Regions from separate parts of the Arthrobacter sp. P1_B9 genome, predicted to be linked through region 2. Evidence: riboswitches for the same ligand, from Rfam matches in the RefSeq annotation. Region 2 holds a riboswitch; each other region holds the start of a gene.
The links. A riboswitch is a leader RNA that binds a small molecule or an ion and turns the genes downstream of it on or off. The one in region 2 is predicted to bind thiamine pyrophosphate.
Positions count from the first base shown of each region.

Region 1 (5,098 bases), on a different contig from region 2:
ACTCGCACAACCACGTGATCCACGAGGACTGTGGACCATCCGGATGCGGACCGACGGCATACCCGGTTCGTCCCCGCCGCACGTCGACCCGGCCGGGCCGGACCGGGCCGGGCCTACCGATGATCGCGCCGGCGCGTCATCAAGAGCAAGGGTGATCAGGAGGTCCGGCCGGCGCAACCAGATCAGCCCCGCCGGCCGAGCGGGCGTTAGAGGAACTCGGCCCGGCCTTCCATTGCCGAGGACGCCAGTGCGTGTTCCCGCCGCGGGATCCTGCCGGCCGCTTTCGCCAGCCTGCCGGCGATGACGGCATGTTTGAAGGCCTCGCCCATGAGCACCGGATTCTGCGCACGGGTCACCGCCGTAGCCAACAGCACGGCGTCGCAGCCGAGTTCCATCGCCAGGGCAGCGTCCGAGGCCGTGCCGATCCCGGCATCCAGCACCACGGGCACGGACGCGCGCGAGACGATCAGCTCGATGTTGTGCGGGTTCAGGATGCCCAGTCCGGTGCCGATCGGGGCGCCCAACGGCATCACGGCCGTCGCGCCGAGGTTTTCGAGCCGGAGGGCAAGCACGGGGTCGTCGTTCGTGTAGGCGAAGACCTTGAAGCCTCGGGCCACGAGCTGTTCGGTTGCGTCCACGAGTTCGACGGCGTCCGGCAGCAGTGTGTGCTCGTCGGCAATGACTTCGAGCTTGACCCAGTCCGTTTCCAGGGCCTCCCGCGCCAGCTCGGCGGTGAGGACGGCGTCCTTGGCGGTGAAGCAGCCTGCCGTGTTGGGCAGTACCCGGATCTGATGGTCCTCGAGCAGCTGGAACAGCGAGCCCGTCTCCGCCGGCGAATAGCGGCGCATCGCCACCGTGGTCAGCTCCGTCCCGGACGCCACCAGCGCCGCCCCGAGCCCGTCCAGGCTCGGCGCACCGCCGGTTCCCATGATGAGGCGGGAGCCGAGCCTTACGCCGTCGACCACGAACGGATCGGCCACCGCACCGGCCATGGGGACGGCCTGTGTTCCTGCGAACGTCGTCTCGTTCATGCTGGTCATCCTCCCTGGACTGCCGTGACAAGTTCGACGTCGTCGCCGTCGGCGAGCGCCGTGGCGTGCCACTGGCTGCGCGGCACCACTTCGGCGTTGCGGGCGACGGCGACACCGAGCTTCCGCCCGTCGGCGGCGCGGCCGTCGGGGCCGATGCTCCGGCCAGTGAGCTGGCTGACGAGTGCGGAGACGGAGGCGCCGTCGGCGACGCTCTGATCCGTTCCGTTAAGTCGGATGTTCATGCTGCTTCCTTCTTAGGGCTGTCCCCGGACGTAACCGGGATGCGGGAAAAACGGTCGGGGCGGAACCCGGCCCAGCGCGGGTCCGGCGTGAAATCCATGAGTTGCCGGCACACGGCGGCAGCGGCGGGGGTCAGCAGGACGCCGTGCCGGAAGAATCCTGTGGCGATAATGAGTCCCGGGACGTCGCCGCCGTCCGCTTGTGCGACCCGCCCCAGCAGCGGGGCATTGTCCGGGGTTCCGGGCCGCGCCCGCGCCGTGGCTTCCAAAAGCTCCAGCTCGGCGACCGCAGGCACCAGCTGCTGGGCATCCCGCAGCAGCTGGTAAATGCCGCCGGCGGAAACTGCGTGCGGATCCGACGGTCCATCCTCCCGCTGGGTGGCCCCGATCACCACGGTGCCGTCCTGGCGGGGGACGATGTACACCGGGATGCCGCGCACCATGCCCCGCACGGTGGCCGTGAGCAGCGGTTGCAGATGCGGAGGCACGCGGAGCCGGAGGATGTCGCCGTAGACGGGCCGCAGCGGCAGCACCAGCCCGGCCGGTAGCTCCTCGAGCGCGGCGGCGCCGAGCCCGTTGGCGACCACGGTCTCGGCAGCCCGTACGGTACCGCCGCCGGCCAACCGCACACCCGCCACCTGTCCGTCCTGCCACAGCAGGCCTGCCGCGCGCCGCCGGACGAAGCTGCCGCCTTCCGCACCGAGCACGCCGGCGAGCCGGGTGATCAGCAGGCGGGGGTCCACCTGGTGGTCGGCCGGGATGTCGAAGGCACACGAGATGCCGGGACTCAGCAGGGGCTCCCGGGTGCGCGCCTCGCGCACTGTCAGTGGCTCCACGGCCAGGCCGCATGCCTTCTGGACTTCCCTCAAGTCCGCGAGCGCGCGCCGGTCCGCCGCGTCGGCCCCCACCGCCAGGGTCGGCGTCGTTAAGTAGCCGGTACCTGCCGGGGAATCCGCGCCGGCGGCACCGGCGTCGAGAGCCGCAGCGAATCCTGGCCACAACCGGGAGGCCTCAAGCATCAGATCCAGGAGCTGTTCCTCCTGGTAGTGCAGTTCACTCACGGGGGCCAGCATGCCGGCCGCGGCCCAGCTGGCTCCGCTGCCGGGAGCATCATCGATCAGGACCACGGATCGGCCCGAGCGGATGGCCTCGAACGCGATGCCATGGCCGATCACCCCGCCGCCGATCACGGCCACGTCGGCAGTCGTATCCCCCGCGATGATTCCCTCTGCGGTACCGGGCCCCGTGTCACAAACCTGGGCGTCGGCGTCATTTGCGGCTCCGGCCGCACGGCCTGCTCGTGTGCCCATGAAGAATTCCTTCCCTACGCCGGTACTAGCCGGATCAGGTCAAGCGGTCGGCTCTGACGCCCTCTCAGCCGGGCAGCGGCGACATGGCTGCTGCGGGCTCCCGCGGTATGCGCCCAGTTTAGAGGAACTAGGCTGGTCCCATGAGCCAGGACCCTCTCCACACCACCGCCCGCCTCTATCTCTGCACCGACGCCCGCAGGGACCGCGGCGACTTCGAGGACTTCGTGGACGCCGCCTTCGCCGGCGGCGTGGACATCATCCAGTTGCGCGACAAGTCGCTCGAGGCCTCCGAGGAGCTGGAACTGCTGGAGGTCCTGCACACCGCGGCGCAGCGCCACGGGCGGCTGTGGGCCGTCAATGACCGGGCGGACATCGCCTCCCTGTCCGGGGCTCCGGTGTTCCATGTCGGTCAGAAGGACATTTCGCTCGACGCCGCCCGCGGCTTTCTCGGCAAGGATGCCGTGATCGGCCTGTCCACCCACAGCCCGAAGCAGGTGGACGCCGCCATCGCTGCCGCGCCAGGCCGCAAAGGGCTCGATTATTTCTGTGTGGGCCCCGTGTGGGCGACGCCCACCAAGCCCGGACGCGCCGCCGTCGGCCTCGATCTGGTGCGCTACGCCGCCCAGGCGATCGGCGGGGCGGACGCGGAGGGAACCGGCAAGGTCAACGAAAACGTCCTGCCGTGGTTCGCGATCGGCGGGATCGACCTCAGTAACGTGGAGCAGGTAGTCGATGCCGGTGCCCGGCGGATCGTCGTGGTCCGGGCGATTACCGACGCCACCGATCCGGCCCACGCCGCCGGAGCCTTGCTGGCGGCGCTGGACGCCGCCGCATCCTAAGCAGGTCCCCAGCCCGTAATGCCGGCCGGCACTGAAACTATCCGGCGAGACCCAGCTCCGTCATCCGGCGCGCGTGATTCGCTGCGAGTTCGGCCGCCAGGCCGTTGACCAGCGCCCGGGCGCCGGCGTCGTCCAGCCCCGACAGTCCGCCGAGGAACGCGTGCTCGGCGCTGACGCGCTGGGCGTGGTTCAGTACTTCCCCCAGCAGACGCCTGGCCCACAACGCCAGGCGCGACGCCAGCCGCGGGTCATCGGCCAGGGCCGCCTTGATGCGCGCCTGCAGCACGGCCGTGGACTCACCGGTGGAGCGGACCTGCCCGATCAACTCACGGGTCGCGGCGTCGACGTACCGGCCCACGACGCCGTAAAAGTCCGCGGCGACCGTGTCGATCACGTAGGCCTTCATGAGGGCCTCGTACCAGTCCGACGGGCGCGTGCGTTCGTGGAAGTGGTCCACCGAGGGCTGGAACGGCAGCATGGCGGCCTCCGTATCCAGGCCCATGTGTTCGAGCCGGATTCGGACGAGTTCGTAATGCTGGAACTCGACCACCGCCATCCTGCCCAGCAACGCACGGTCATGCAGCGTGGGCGAATACCGGGCACTCGAGGACAGCCGCTCGAAGGCGGAAAGCTCGCCGTACGCCAAGACTCCCAGCAGGTCGGCAAGGAAGCTGTTGTAGAGGGCAGGATCGTCCGCAGTTGCGCTCATCATCCAAGACTAATAGCGGAAATCGGGCTACCCTGATTTTCGTGTCACATCATCGCCTGACCCCCAGTGTCCACGAGCAGCAGAACCAGCTTGCCGGGGCACTCAAGGCGTTGCGCACCACGCTGGAACTGCCCGGCCCGTTCCCCGAGGGTGTGCTGCGCGACGCGGAGGCGGCGGTGGCCGAGCACAAGCTCCCGGACCTTGACCTCACGCACGTCGAGTTCGTGACTATCGATCCGGCATCGTCCACCGACCTGGACCAGGCCCTGTTTATCGAACGGAGCAACGGCGGTTACAAGGTCTTCTACGCCATCGCCGACGTCCCCTCCTTTGTCGCCCCGGGCGGGGCGCTGGACGCCGAGACCCGGCGCCGCGGCCAGACCTTCTACACCCCGGACGGCCGGATTCCGCTGCATCCGGAGATTATCAGCGAGGCCGCCGGCAGTCTGCTCGCCGGGCAGCTGTGCGCGGCGTTCGTCTGGGAGTTCGAGCTCGACGCCGCGGCAGAGGTCGCCTCGGTCCTCGTGCGCCGGGCACAGGTCCGCAGCCGCGCGAAGCTCAACTACAAAGGCGTCCAGGCCCAGCTCGACGCCGGCACCGCGGCGCCCGTGCTGCAGCTGCTGAAAGAAGTAGGCCTCAAACGGGTGGAACTGGAACGACTGCGCGGCGGCGCGAGCCTGAACATGCCGGAACAGGAGATCCAGCAACTGCCCGACGGCGGCTACCGGATCGTAGCGGCCCCGCCGCTGCCGGTGGAGGACTGGAACGCCCAGATTTCACTCATGACCGGGATGGCCGCCGCGGCGCTCATGCTCCAGGGCAAAGTCGGCATCCTGCGCACCATGCCCGCCCCGGACGAGGCATCACTGCGCCACTTCCACCGGCAGACCCACGCCCTCGGCAAGCCCTGGGACGGGGAAATGCGCTACGGCGAGTACCTGCGGACCCTTGACCCGACGGACCCCCGGCA
Region 1 is NZ_JBFUAA010000002.1:529,350-534,447, reverse strand. It holds gene AC1D1A_RS05035 (thiazole synthase) at 207-992, opposite strand; gene thiS (sulfur carrier protein ThiS) at 1,037-1,273, opposite strand; gene thiO (glycine oxidase ThiO) at 1,270-2,580, opposite strand; TPP riboswitch at 2,574-2,694, opposite strand; gene thiE (thiamine phosphate synthase) at 2,721-3,419, shown strand; gene AC1D1A_RS05015 (ferritin-like fold-containing protein) at 3,457-4,131, opposite strand; gene AC1D1A_RS05010 (RNB domain-containing ribonuclease) at 4,170-5,098, shown strand, end outside.
Region 1: linked by a shared signal. The riboswitch ahead of thiO (glycine oxidase ThiO) and the one ahead of thiC (phosphomethylpyrimidine synthase ThiC) in region 2 are both predicted to bind thiamine pyrophosphate.

Region 2 (5,098 bases):
ATGCTCCGTGGATTCTGTAGCCACCGGCCTTCGGCGACTCTACATAAAGATAAATTACTTGAAGCTTCAATTTATTCCAAAACATGGACTGGCGCCCGGTCTACCGGCTGCCCCCGCAGCACGATATGCCGGATCTGGCGGAGCGTGGCCGGATTGCTCCGCGGATCCTCGGCGGTGACGAGGACGTCAGCGCTTGCCCCTTCACCGATGGACTCCGCGCCGAGCCAGGTCCGCGCAGACCAGCTCGCGGCGTTGAGGGCGGCAGCGGCGGAAAGGCCGGCGGCGTGCAGGGCCTGGATCTCGTCCACGATCCTGCCATGGCTGATCACGCTGCCGGCGTCGGTACCGGCATAGATCGCCAGCCCGGTCTCGTGGGCTTCGAGGATCCGCTCCGCCCGGCGCTCCCACAGCGAGCGCATGTGGGCTGCGTAGCGGGGGAACTTGGCCGCCGCCCGGGCGGCGATGTCCGGGAACGTGGCGATGTTGATCAGGGTGGGCACGATCGGAACACCCTGTTCGAGGAAGCGCGGCAGGTGCCGCGGCAGCAGCCCGGTGGCGTGCTCGATGCAGTCGATCCCGGCGTCGAGCATGTCATCGAGGGTGTCTTCGGCGAAGCAGTGTGCGGTGACGCGGGCCCCCTCATCGTGGGCGGCCCGGACGGCGTCCTTGACCGTCCGGGCGGGAAAACTGGCGGCGAGATCGCCGGCGTCGCGGTCGATCCAGTCCCCCACGAGCTTGACCCAGCCGTCGCCCGCGCGGGCCTGCTTGCGCACGGCCTCGACGAGATCCTCCGGTTCGACCTCGACGGCCAGGCCAGGCAGGTACCGCCGGGTCCTGGCGAGGTGCCTGCCGGAGCGGATGATCCGGGGCAGGTCCGCGCGTTGCTGGAGCCAGCGTGTGTTGTGGACGGCGCCGGCGTCGCGGACCAGGAGCGTCCCGGCGTTGCGGTCCGCCAGGGCCTGGGATTCCGCGGTGTCCTCGGTAACGTCCCCGCCCGGGCCGAGGCCGATGTGGCAGTGTGCGTCCACGAGGCCGGGCATGACCCAGCCGTCCAGCACGAGGTCAGGCGCGGCGGCCGGACGGCGGAAGGTTAGCAGGCCGCCCACCGACCAGAGCCCGCGGCGTTCCTGGTCCGCCGCGGTGAGGATGGGGCCGCTGAACTCGATGATGCCGGTCATGACCTAAAGCCTAATCCGCATGACGATCCGCCGGCCAAGACCGTCCAGCCCCAGCTGCGCTTCGTGGATCCGCAGGGCGCCCAACGCCTGTCCTGGCTGGGCGAGTTCCTCGAAACCGCAGCTCGCATAAAACGGCGCATTGAACGGGACGCCTGCGAAGGTGCAAAGCGTCATCGATAAATAGCCACGGCTCCGGGCCGCATCAAGGGCCGCCTCCACCAGGGACCGTCCTATCCCCCGCCCGGCGGAGTCCGGCTGCACGGAGAGTTGTTCCAGATGGGCCTGGCCGCCGACCTCGTCAATGCGGGCAAACCCTACGGGCGGGTTTCCGGCGACAAGTATGAAGAGCGGCTCAACCGGCGTCGTCAACTCCGGAGCCGGGAGCGTCTGGTTCCCCAGCTCCGCTTCGAGGATGCGGTCTGCTGAGGCCTCGAGAACCGGCAGCGCCGGGATATCTTCCGGCGTCGCCGTCCGGATGCGGGGCAGCGCCTTGGGCAGAGTCACCGTGCCACGCTAACACCGCGGTCCGCCGTCCGCGTCACACTCGAGGGCCGGCCGGAGGTGCGTGGTAGTTTCGTCTACGACCACACGGGTGCCCCTGCAGGGGCTGAGATCGGGCTGACGCAGCCTGCGACCGTTGAACCTGTCCGGGTAATGCCGGCGAAGGAAGTGAGCTTTTCCGTGAACACCCAAGTGACACAGCACAGCCCTGTCCAAATTCAGTCCGCAGCCACCACGCAGTCGCTGAAGTCCCACTCGCTGGCCTTCAGCACGGATCCGGAGCATGGCATCCGCGTGCCGGTGACCGAGATCGCCCTGGAACCCTCCCCGGGCGGCATCCGGAACCCGCCGTTCCGGGTGTACCGCACTGCCGGCCCGGGCAGCGATCCGGTCCGCGGGCTGGAGCCGTTCCGCACCCCCTGGATTGAGGCCAGGGCGGACACCGAACCCTACGCCGGCCGTGAACGGGAGCTGCTCGACGACGGCAAATCGGCGGTGCGCCGCGGTGCGGCGTCGGCCGAGTGGCGGGGCGGCCGGCCGGTGCCGCGCCGGGCCGCTGAGGGCAGGACCGTCACGCAGATGCGCTACGCCCGGGACGGTGTCATCACCCAGGAAATGCGGTTCGTCGCGCTGCGCGAGAACTGCGATGTGGAGCTGGTGCGCAGCGAGGTGGCCGCGGGCCGCGCGATCATTCCCAACAACGTCAACCATCCCGAATCCGAGCCGATGATCATCGGCAAGGCGTTCCTGGTGAAAATCAACGCCAATATCGGCAACTCCGCCGTGACCAGCTCCATCGCCGAGGAGGTCGACAAACTTCAGTGGGCCACGCAGTGGGGCGCGGACACCGTCATGGACCTCTCCACCGGGGACGACATCCACACCACGCGCGAGTGGATCATCCGTAATTCCCCCGTCCCCATCGGAACGGTCCCGATCTACCAGGCGCTGGAGAAGGTCAACGGTGAGGCGAACGCCCTGACCTGGGAGATCTTCCGGGACACCGTGATCGAACAGTGCGAGCAGGGCGTGGACTACATGACCATCCACGCGGGCGTGCTGCTGCGGTATGTGCCCCTGACGGCCAACCGGGTCACCGGCATCGTGTCCCGCGGCGGTTCCATCATGGCCGGCTGGTGCCTGGCGCACCACCGGGAGAACTTTCTGTACACCCACTTCGATGAGCTGTGCGAGATCTTCGCCCGCTACGACGTCGCGTTCTCGCTGGGCGACGGGCTGCGGCCGGGCGCGACGGCGGATGCCAACGACGCGGCACAGTTCGCCGAACTGGACACCCTGGCCGAGCTCACGCAGCGGGCCTGGGACTTCGACGTGCAAGTCATGGTGGAGGGCCCCGGGCATGTGCCCTTCCACCTCGTCCGGGAAAACGTGGAGCGCCAGCAGGAACTCTGCAAGGGCGCCCCGTTTTACACACTCGGGCCGCTCGTCACGGACATCGCACCGGGCTATGACCACATCACCTCGGCGATCGGCGCCACCGAGATCGCCCGCTACGGCACTGCCATGCTCTGCTACGTCACGCCCAAGGAACACCTCGGGCTGCCGAACAAGGACGATGTGAAGACGGGCGTGATCACTTACAAGATCGCCGCCCATGCCGCGGACCTCGCCAAGGGCCACCCCGGCGCGCACGAACGCGACGATGCCCTGTCCAAGGCAAGGTTCGAGTTCCGCTGGCGGGACCAGTTCGCGCTGTCCCTGGACCCGGTCACGGCCGAGGCCTTCCATGATGAGACGCTTCCCGCGGAGCCGGCCAAGACAGCCCACTTCTGCTCGATGTGCGGTCCGAAGTTCTGCTCCATGCGGATCAGCCAGGACATCCGGGACGAATACGGATCAGCAGATTCGCAGGCGGCCCTAGCGCAGATGGCGGCCGGAATGCGGGCGAAGAGCAACGAGTTCCTCGCCTCGGGCGGCAAGGTCTACCTGCCGCAGCCCTCGGTGGGAGAACCCGCAGCTTCTTAGGACGCCCGGGCGTGCTGGTGCCGGCTGACCTCGGCAATGTAGGAGCGGATGGCCCGGTCCCCTTCGGCTGAATCCTGGGGCCGGTGCCCTCCCGGCGCCGTGCGGTGCAGGGCGCCGGTCTCGCGCAGGTAGCCGGCGATTTCCTCATACAGCGGTTCCCAGCCGCCGGTCAGGACCAGGGTCGGCACGCCCGGCACGATCTGCAGCGGGGCTTCCCACGGCGGCGCCTGCAGGCGGAGCCGGCGCGCAGCCCGGAGGGCCTCCGGCGTCGTGGCCCCGGGGGCGTCCGCCGCGAACGCGCGGCGGATGAACTCTCGCTGGAAGTCGTCGTCGCTGAGGTTGTGGCGGACGTCGAAGAGCGGCTGCATCAGGGCCCGGTGCGCGGCGGTGGCCGGGAGCTCCGCGGTCAGGGACAGGCAGGCCGGTTCCACCAGGGTCAGCGACTGGACGAGGTCGGGCCGTTCGACGGCGGCCATCATCGCAGCGATCGCGCCCTGCGAATGGGCCACGACATGGCCGCCGGCCTCGCCGCGGCCGTCGTCTGCCAGCGAGGCGAGCACGATGGCGGCGTCGGCGGCGAAGCTGGATTCGAGCGGTTCCGCGACGGCGTCAAACCCGTGCCGCCGCAGGAACAGGGCGTCGTAGTCCAGCGCCATTCCGTGCTGTTTTGGCCACGCGGCGGCGCCGAAGCTGCCGTCCCCGTGGACGAAGACTACGCGCTGCTTGAACATTGTCTAACCCTATGGCACTTCAGTGCTGATGCTGCCGGCGACACAGTGCCGGCGGCCGTCAGCACTTGCGGCTACTTGCTGCCGCCGAGGAACTTGTCGAAACCCTTCGGCAGGTTCAGCTGGGACGGATCGAAGTCGCCGCCCTGCTGGCCGAACGACGCGCCGGTGGGCAGCGCCTTGGGGCCGGCGGCACGCCGGGCCTCGGCGTCGCGCAGTTCCTGCGCCGCCTTGGCCGGGTTGCCGGAGCGGGCCTTCTTCTTGGGCGCGGACTTGGCTCCCTTGCGGGCTCCGCCCCCGCCGCCCATGCCGGGCATCCCCGGCATGCCGGGCATCCCGCCGCCGGCGGCCATCTTCTTCATCATCTTCTGGGCCTGGGCAAACCGTTCCAGCAGTCCGTTGACCTCGGAGACGTGCACGCCGGAACCGCGGGCAATACGGGCCCGGCGGGAGCCGTTGATGATCTTCGGAGCCACGCGCTCGTGCGGGGTCATCGAGCGGACAATGGCCTCGACGCGGTCGATCTCGCGCTCGTCGAACTGCTCCAACTGCTGGCGGATGTTCTGCGCACCCGGCATCATCATGAGCATCTTCTTCATGGAGCCCATGTTGCGGATCTGCTGCATCTGGGCGAGGAAGTCATCGAGGGTGAAGTCTTCCTGGTCGGCGAACTTCTTCGCCATCCGGGCGGCTTCATCCTTGTCC
Region 2 is NZ_JBFUAA010000001.1:401,850-406,947, reverse strand. It holds gene AC1D1A_RS01685 (amidohydrolase family protein) at 72-1,178, opposite strand; gene AC1D1A_RS01680 (GNAT family N-acetyltransferase) at 1,182-1,682, opposite strand; TPP riboswitch at 1,757-1,864, shown strand; gene thiC (phosphomethylpyrimidine synthase ThiC) at 1,860-3,665, shown strand; gene AC1D1A_RS01670 (alpha/beta fold hydrolase) at 3,662-4,396, opposite strand; gene ffh (signal recognition particle protein) at 4,468-5,098, opposite strand, start outside.

Region 3 (5,098 bases), 110 kb from region 2:
TGGCCCGCCGCGAGTCCGTGGACCGCCAGATGATCGTCCGCCAGCGCGACGACAGAATCCAGATCGGTGTCCTTGAAGACGGCGTCCTGGCCGAGCACTTCGTGTCCAAGACCCAGCAGGACTCCCTGATCGGCAACGTCTACCTGGGCAAGGTCCAGAACGTGCTGCCCTCTATGGAGGCCGCTTTCGTGGACATCGGCCGCGGCCGCAACGCCGTGCTCTACGCCGGTGAAGTGAACTGGGAGTCCGTCAACCTCGAGGGCAAGCAGCGCCGCATCGAGAACGCGCTGAAGTCCGGCGACTCCGTGCTGGTCCAGGTCACCAAGGACCCGGTCGGCCACAAGGGCGCCCGTCTCACCAGCCAGATCTCGCTGCCCGGCCGGTACCTCGTGTACGTGCCCGGCGGTTCCATGACCGGCATCTCCCGCAAGCTGCCCGACGTCGAACGCAACCGCCTCAAGCGGATCCTCAAGGACCGCCTGCCCGAGGACGCGGGCGTCATTGTCCGCACCGCGGCCGAGGGAGCTTCCGAGGAAGAGCTGACGCACGACATCAACCGCCTCCGCGCGCAGTGGGAAGGCATCGAGAGCCAGTCGACGTCCACCAGGATCCTCGCCCCCGAGCTGCTCTACGGCGAACCTGACCTGACCATCAAGGTGGTCCGGGACGTCTTCAACGAGGACTTCTCCAAGCTGATCGTCTCCGGCGAGGAAGCCTGGGACACCATCGAGGCCTACGTCACCTACGTCGCGCCGGACCTCGTGGGCCGGCTCGAGAAGTGGACCAAGGACACGGACATCTTCGCGGCCTGGCGCATCGACGAGCAGATCCACAAGGCCCTGGACCGGAAGGTCTTCCTGCCCTCGGGCGGTTCGCTCGTGATCGACCGCACCGAAGCCATGACCGTGGTGGACGTCAACACCGGCAAATTCACCGGCTCCGGCGGCAACCTCGAGGAAACCGTCACCAAGAACAACCTGGAAGCGGCCGAGGAAGTCGTCAGGCAGCTGCGCCTGCGCGACATTGGCGGCATCATCGTGATCGACTTCATCGACATGGTGCTCGAATCCAACCGCGACCTCGTGCTGCGCCGCATGGTGGAGTGCCTGGGCCGGGACCGGACTAAACACCAGGTGGCCGAGGTGACCTCGCTGGGCCTCGTGCAGATGACCCGCAAGCGGATGGGCACCGGGCTGCTGGAAGTCTTCGGCGAACAGTGCGAAACATGTGCGGGCCGCGGCATCGTCACCCACGACGAGCCGGTGGAGCACCGCCGCGCCAACACGGTCGCCGCGGAGCACTATGTGCCGCGCACCGAGGCGCAGCCTGCTGCCCGCCCGGAACGCAAGAGCCGTCGCCGCGGCCGGGGAGGCCAGGGCGGAGAGACCGCGCCGGCCGCACCCGCGCCCGTCCACGCCGAACCCACCGAGGCCGAACGCCACGCCAAGGCCGAGGCCACCCGTGCCGCGCTGGCCAACATCGCTGCCGCCGCGCACGCCGCGCACCTGCACGACGGGGAGGCAGCCGCAGCCAGCGACGCCGGGGCCCGCCAGGCCGCCGTCGACGCCGTCACGCAGCTCGCAGCCGCCGACGAGGCAGCCGGCCGCCCCGCAACGGTGCTGACGTTTGGCGGCGAGCAGGTGGCCCTGCCCTTCGTCGAGCACGCGGAGGACGCGCCGTCACCGGCCCTGACCCTGGACCTGCTGACCGAGGCCTTCGCAAACCTGGGCGAAGCCGAGGCCGGCAAGCCGGACCAGGCCGCCGGCCTGGCGGCCGGTCAGGCAGCAGCTGTTGCCGCACCGGAAGCCACGGCGCCCGAGGCGCCGTCGGCCGTCCGCGCTGCGGAGGCGCCGGCGTCACGCACAGCTGACACCACGACGCTGCGCGGCCGCCGCGGGCGCCGCAACCGGAGTGCCAGCCGCGCCCAGGGCGCAGCCAACGAAACCTCCGTGGAGCACCGCGAGGCAACCCGGCCGGCCGCGGCCGGATCGGTCCACGAGGCCAAGGCTCCCGCTGCGGCCGGGCCTGCGTCCATCCCGGCCGGCAACGAGCCGATCATCCTCGGCGTCGGCGTGCCGGCGTCGGAGCTGTAGTCCTCCGCGACTGACCACGTCCCCGTCCGGTCATTATTTCGACTGGTCGGGCCGCGGGTCCGGGTCAGGGCAGACGTAACATACGTCCGCCCGGGCCCGGGCCCGCTCGTGCGTTAACGGGTCCTCCGGGTGGCAAGGGCTAGGCTGGAACACTGACACGGGGTGCCGGGCATCGGGCCGGCTGAGATCCAGACCCGTTGAACCTGTCCGGTTAGCACCGGCGAAGGGATGTCTTCCTTGTCCGCGAAATCGAATCCGTCCGAGTTCCTCCCGCCCAATTTTCTGCACAACGAGTCTCTGCCGGCCCCGCCGCGCATTCCCCGCGTGCTGGCCATCGCCGGCTCCGATCCCTCCGGCGGGGCCGGAATCCAGGCCGACCTGAAGAGCATCGCGGCGAACGGCGGCTACGGCATGGCCGCCATCACCGCCCTGACAGCGCAGAACACGCAGGGCGTGCGCGCCGTCCACGTCCCCCCGGCGGCGTTCCTCACGGCGCAGCTGGACGCCATCAGCGACGACATCGGCATCGACGCCGTCAAGATCGGCATGCTCGGTGACGCCGCCGTGATCGACGCCGTCCGCGGCTGGCTGGAAAAGGTGCGCCCCGCCGTCGTGGTCCTGGACCCGGTGATGGTCGCCACCAGCGGTGACCGGCTCCTGCAGGAATCGGCCGAGGCCGCCCTGCAGGCCCTCCTGCCGCTGGCGGACCTCATCACGCCCAACCTCGCCGAACTCGCCATCCTGCTCAAGGAACCCGTCGCTGCCGAGTGGTCCGAGGCCCTGGCGCAGGGCAAGCGGCTGGCCGCCCTGACCGGCACCACCGTCCTGGTTAAGGGCGGACACCTCCAGGGCGCCGGGCCGGGGGACGGGCATGCCCACGACGCCGATGCCCACGACGTCGACGGCCACGGCGCCGGCACCGGCTGCCCGGATGCGCTGGTCAACACCGGCGGCCTGCTCGGCCAGGAAACGGTGGTGGTGCCGGGGGAGCGGATCGCGACGCGCAACAGCCACGGCACCGGCTGCTCCCTGTCCTCGGCCATGGCCACCGTGCAGGCCAGGGTGGGGGACTGGGAAGCGGCGCTGCGCGAAGTCAAGCCGTGGCTGCTGGGCGCGCTCCGCGGAGCCTCGGCCCTGGACGTCGGCTCGGGCACCGGCCCGGTCCACCACTTCCACCACCTGCAGCACCTCCAGGCCGGGCAGGGTCCGGCGGCGGGGGAGTTCGCCGCAGCCCTGCGCGCAGGAGCCGCGGGCGATCTTGAGGCGATCTACGCCCTCGACTTCGTCCGCGGACTGGCCGACGGCACCTTGCCCGAGCACGAGTTCGCGTACTACCTCGCCCAGGACGCCATCTACCTCAACGGATACTCGCGGGTCCTGGCCCGGGCCGCGGCGATTGCCCCCACCGAGGCCGAGCAGCTGTTCTGGGCCCGTTCGGCGCAGACCTGCCTGGAGGTCGAATCCGAGCTGCACCGTTCCTGGCTCAGCACGCGCCCCACGGCCTCCACCCTGGGCCCGGTCACGAAAGCGTATGTGGACCACCTGCTGGCCGCCTCGGTCTCCGGCAGCTATGGCGTCCTCGTGGCGGCGGCGCTGCCCTGCTTCTGGCTCTACGCCGAGGTCGGTTCCACGCTGCACCGGGAGTTCCTGGCCGGCGGCGCCCCCGGGGAGCACCCCTACGCCGGCTGGCTGCGGACCTACGCCGACGAGGACTTCGCCGCCGCGACCCGGCAGGCCATCGCGTACACGGACACGGCGGCCGGGCGGGCATCGGAGAGCGAGCGGCAGGCCATGGCCCTGGCTTTCCGGCAGTCTTCGCGCTACGAAGTGGACTTCTTCGACGCGCCGCGGCTGTACGCCTGACGCGAGCTGGTCCGGACTACCGGTACGATGGTGGGGCACGGTTCCGGAAGTCGTTGCGGCAACACAGCTCAAGATGGTCAAGATCCCGGCCAAGAACATTGGCAGGGACTTTGCATCAAGATGTTGTGGCGCCTATCACGGACTACCCGCCGGAACCAGCCTCATTTGCGGCCGAAGGCAAAATTAGCGTATTCTAGATCTTCGGTGCTTACGCCAACACTTGGGTTATGACCCTGAGAACGGTCCGCTTGGAATTCCAAATGGATTTGTTCCGGGGATAGCTCATGGGTTCCCCCGGGGAATCCACCGGCGTTGAGGCACAGCGTGAGCCGGTCCAAACAATTTGGCCCCTGGTTCCGCACGCAAATCTAGTAATAAACGTCGAGAGAAGTGAGTTCCCCAGTGGTGTACGCGATTGTCCGCGCAGGCGGCCGCCAAGAGAAGGTTTCCGTTGGAGACTTCGTTACCCTGAACCGCGTCCCCGGTGGAGCCGGCAGCACCTTTGAGTTGCCCGCACTGCTCCTGGTGGACGGTGACAAAGTCACGTCTGCTGCTGCGGACCTGGCCAAGGTAACGGTTACGGCTGAGATCCTCGAAGACCTCCGTGGTCCGAAGATCGTCATCCAGAAGTTCAAGAACAAGACCGGTTACAAGAAGCGTCAGGGCCACCGTCAGGAACTGACCAAGGTCAAGATCACCGGTATCAAGTAACTCTTCGTTACTGTTCAGGTTCCAGCAGATTCCCCAGAATTTTTGAAGGCAGGCATTTCAAATGGCACATAAAAAAGGCGCGAGTTCCACTCGCAACGGTCGTGACTCCAACGCCCAGTACCTCGGCGTCAAGCGCTTCGGTGGCCAGGTAGTTTCCGCAGGCGAGATCATTGTCCGCCAGCGCGGCACCCACTTCCACCCGGGCGCCGGCGTAGGCCGCGGCGGGGACGACACCCTGTTCGCCCTGACCCCCGGTGCTGTCGAGTTCGGCACCCGCCGTGGTCGCCGCGTTGTGAACATCGTGGCTGCTGCAGCTGCAGAGTAACAATAAGTTCTAAATCGGTGGGGCGGGCCATTAGGTCCGCTCCACCGGTGTTTTAACCGCATTACAATCATCTTGGGCCTCTTTGGGGGTCCGGGGAACAGCACTG
Region 3 is NZ_JBFUAA010000001.1:511,742-516,839, forward strand. It holds gene AC1D1A_RS02230 (Rne/Rng family ribonuclease) at 1-2,093, shown strand, start outside; TPP riboswitch at 2,242-2,339, shown strand; gene AC1D1A_RS02235 (bifunctional hydroxymethylpyrimidine kinase/phosphomethylpyrimidine kinase) at 2,409-3,956, shown strand; gene rplU (50S ribosomal protein L21) at 4,359-4,667, shown strand; gene rpmA (50S ribosomal protein L27) at 4,729-4,992, shown strand.
Region 3: linked by a shared signal. The riboswitch ahead of AC1D1A_RS02235 (bifunctional hydroxymethylpyrimidine kinase/phosphomethylpyrimidine kinase) and the one ahead of thiC (phosphomethylpyrimidine synthase ThiC) in region 2 are both predicted to bind thiamine pyrophosphate.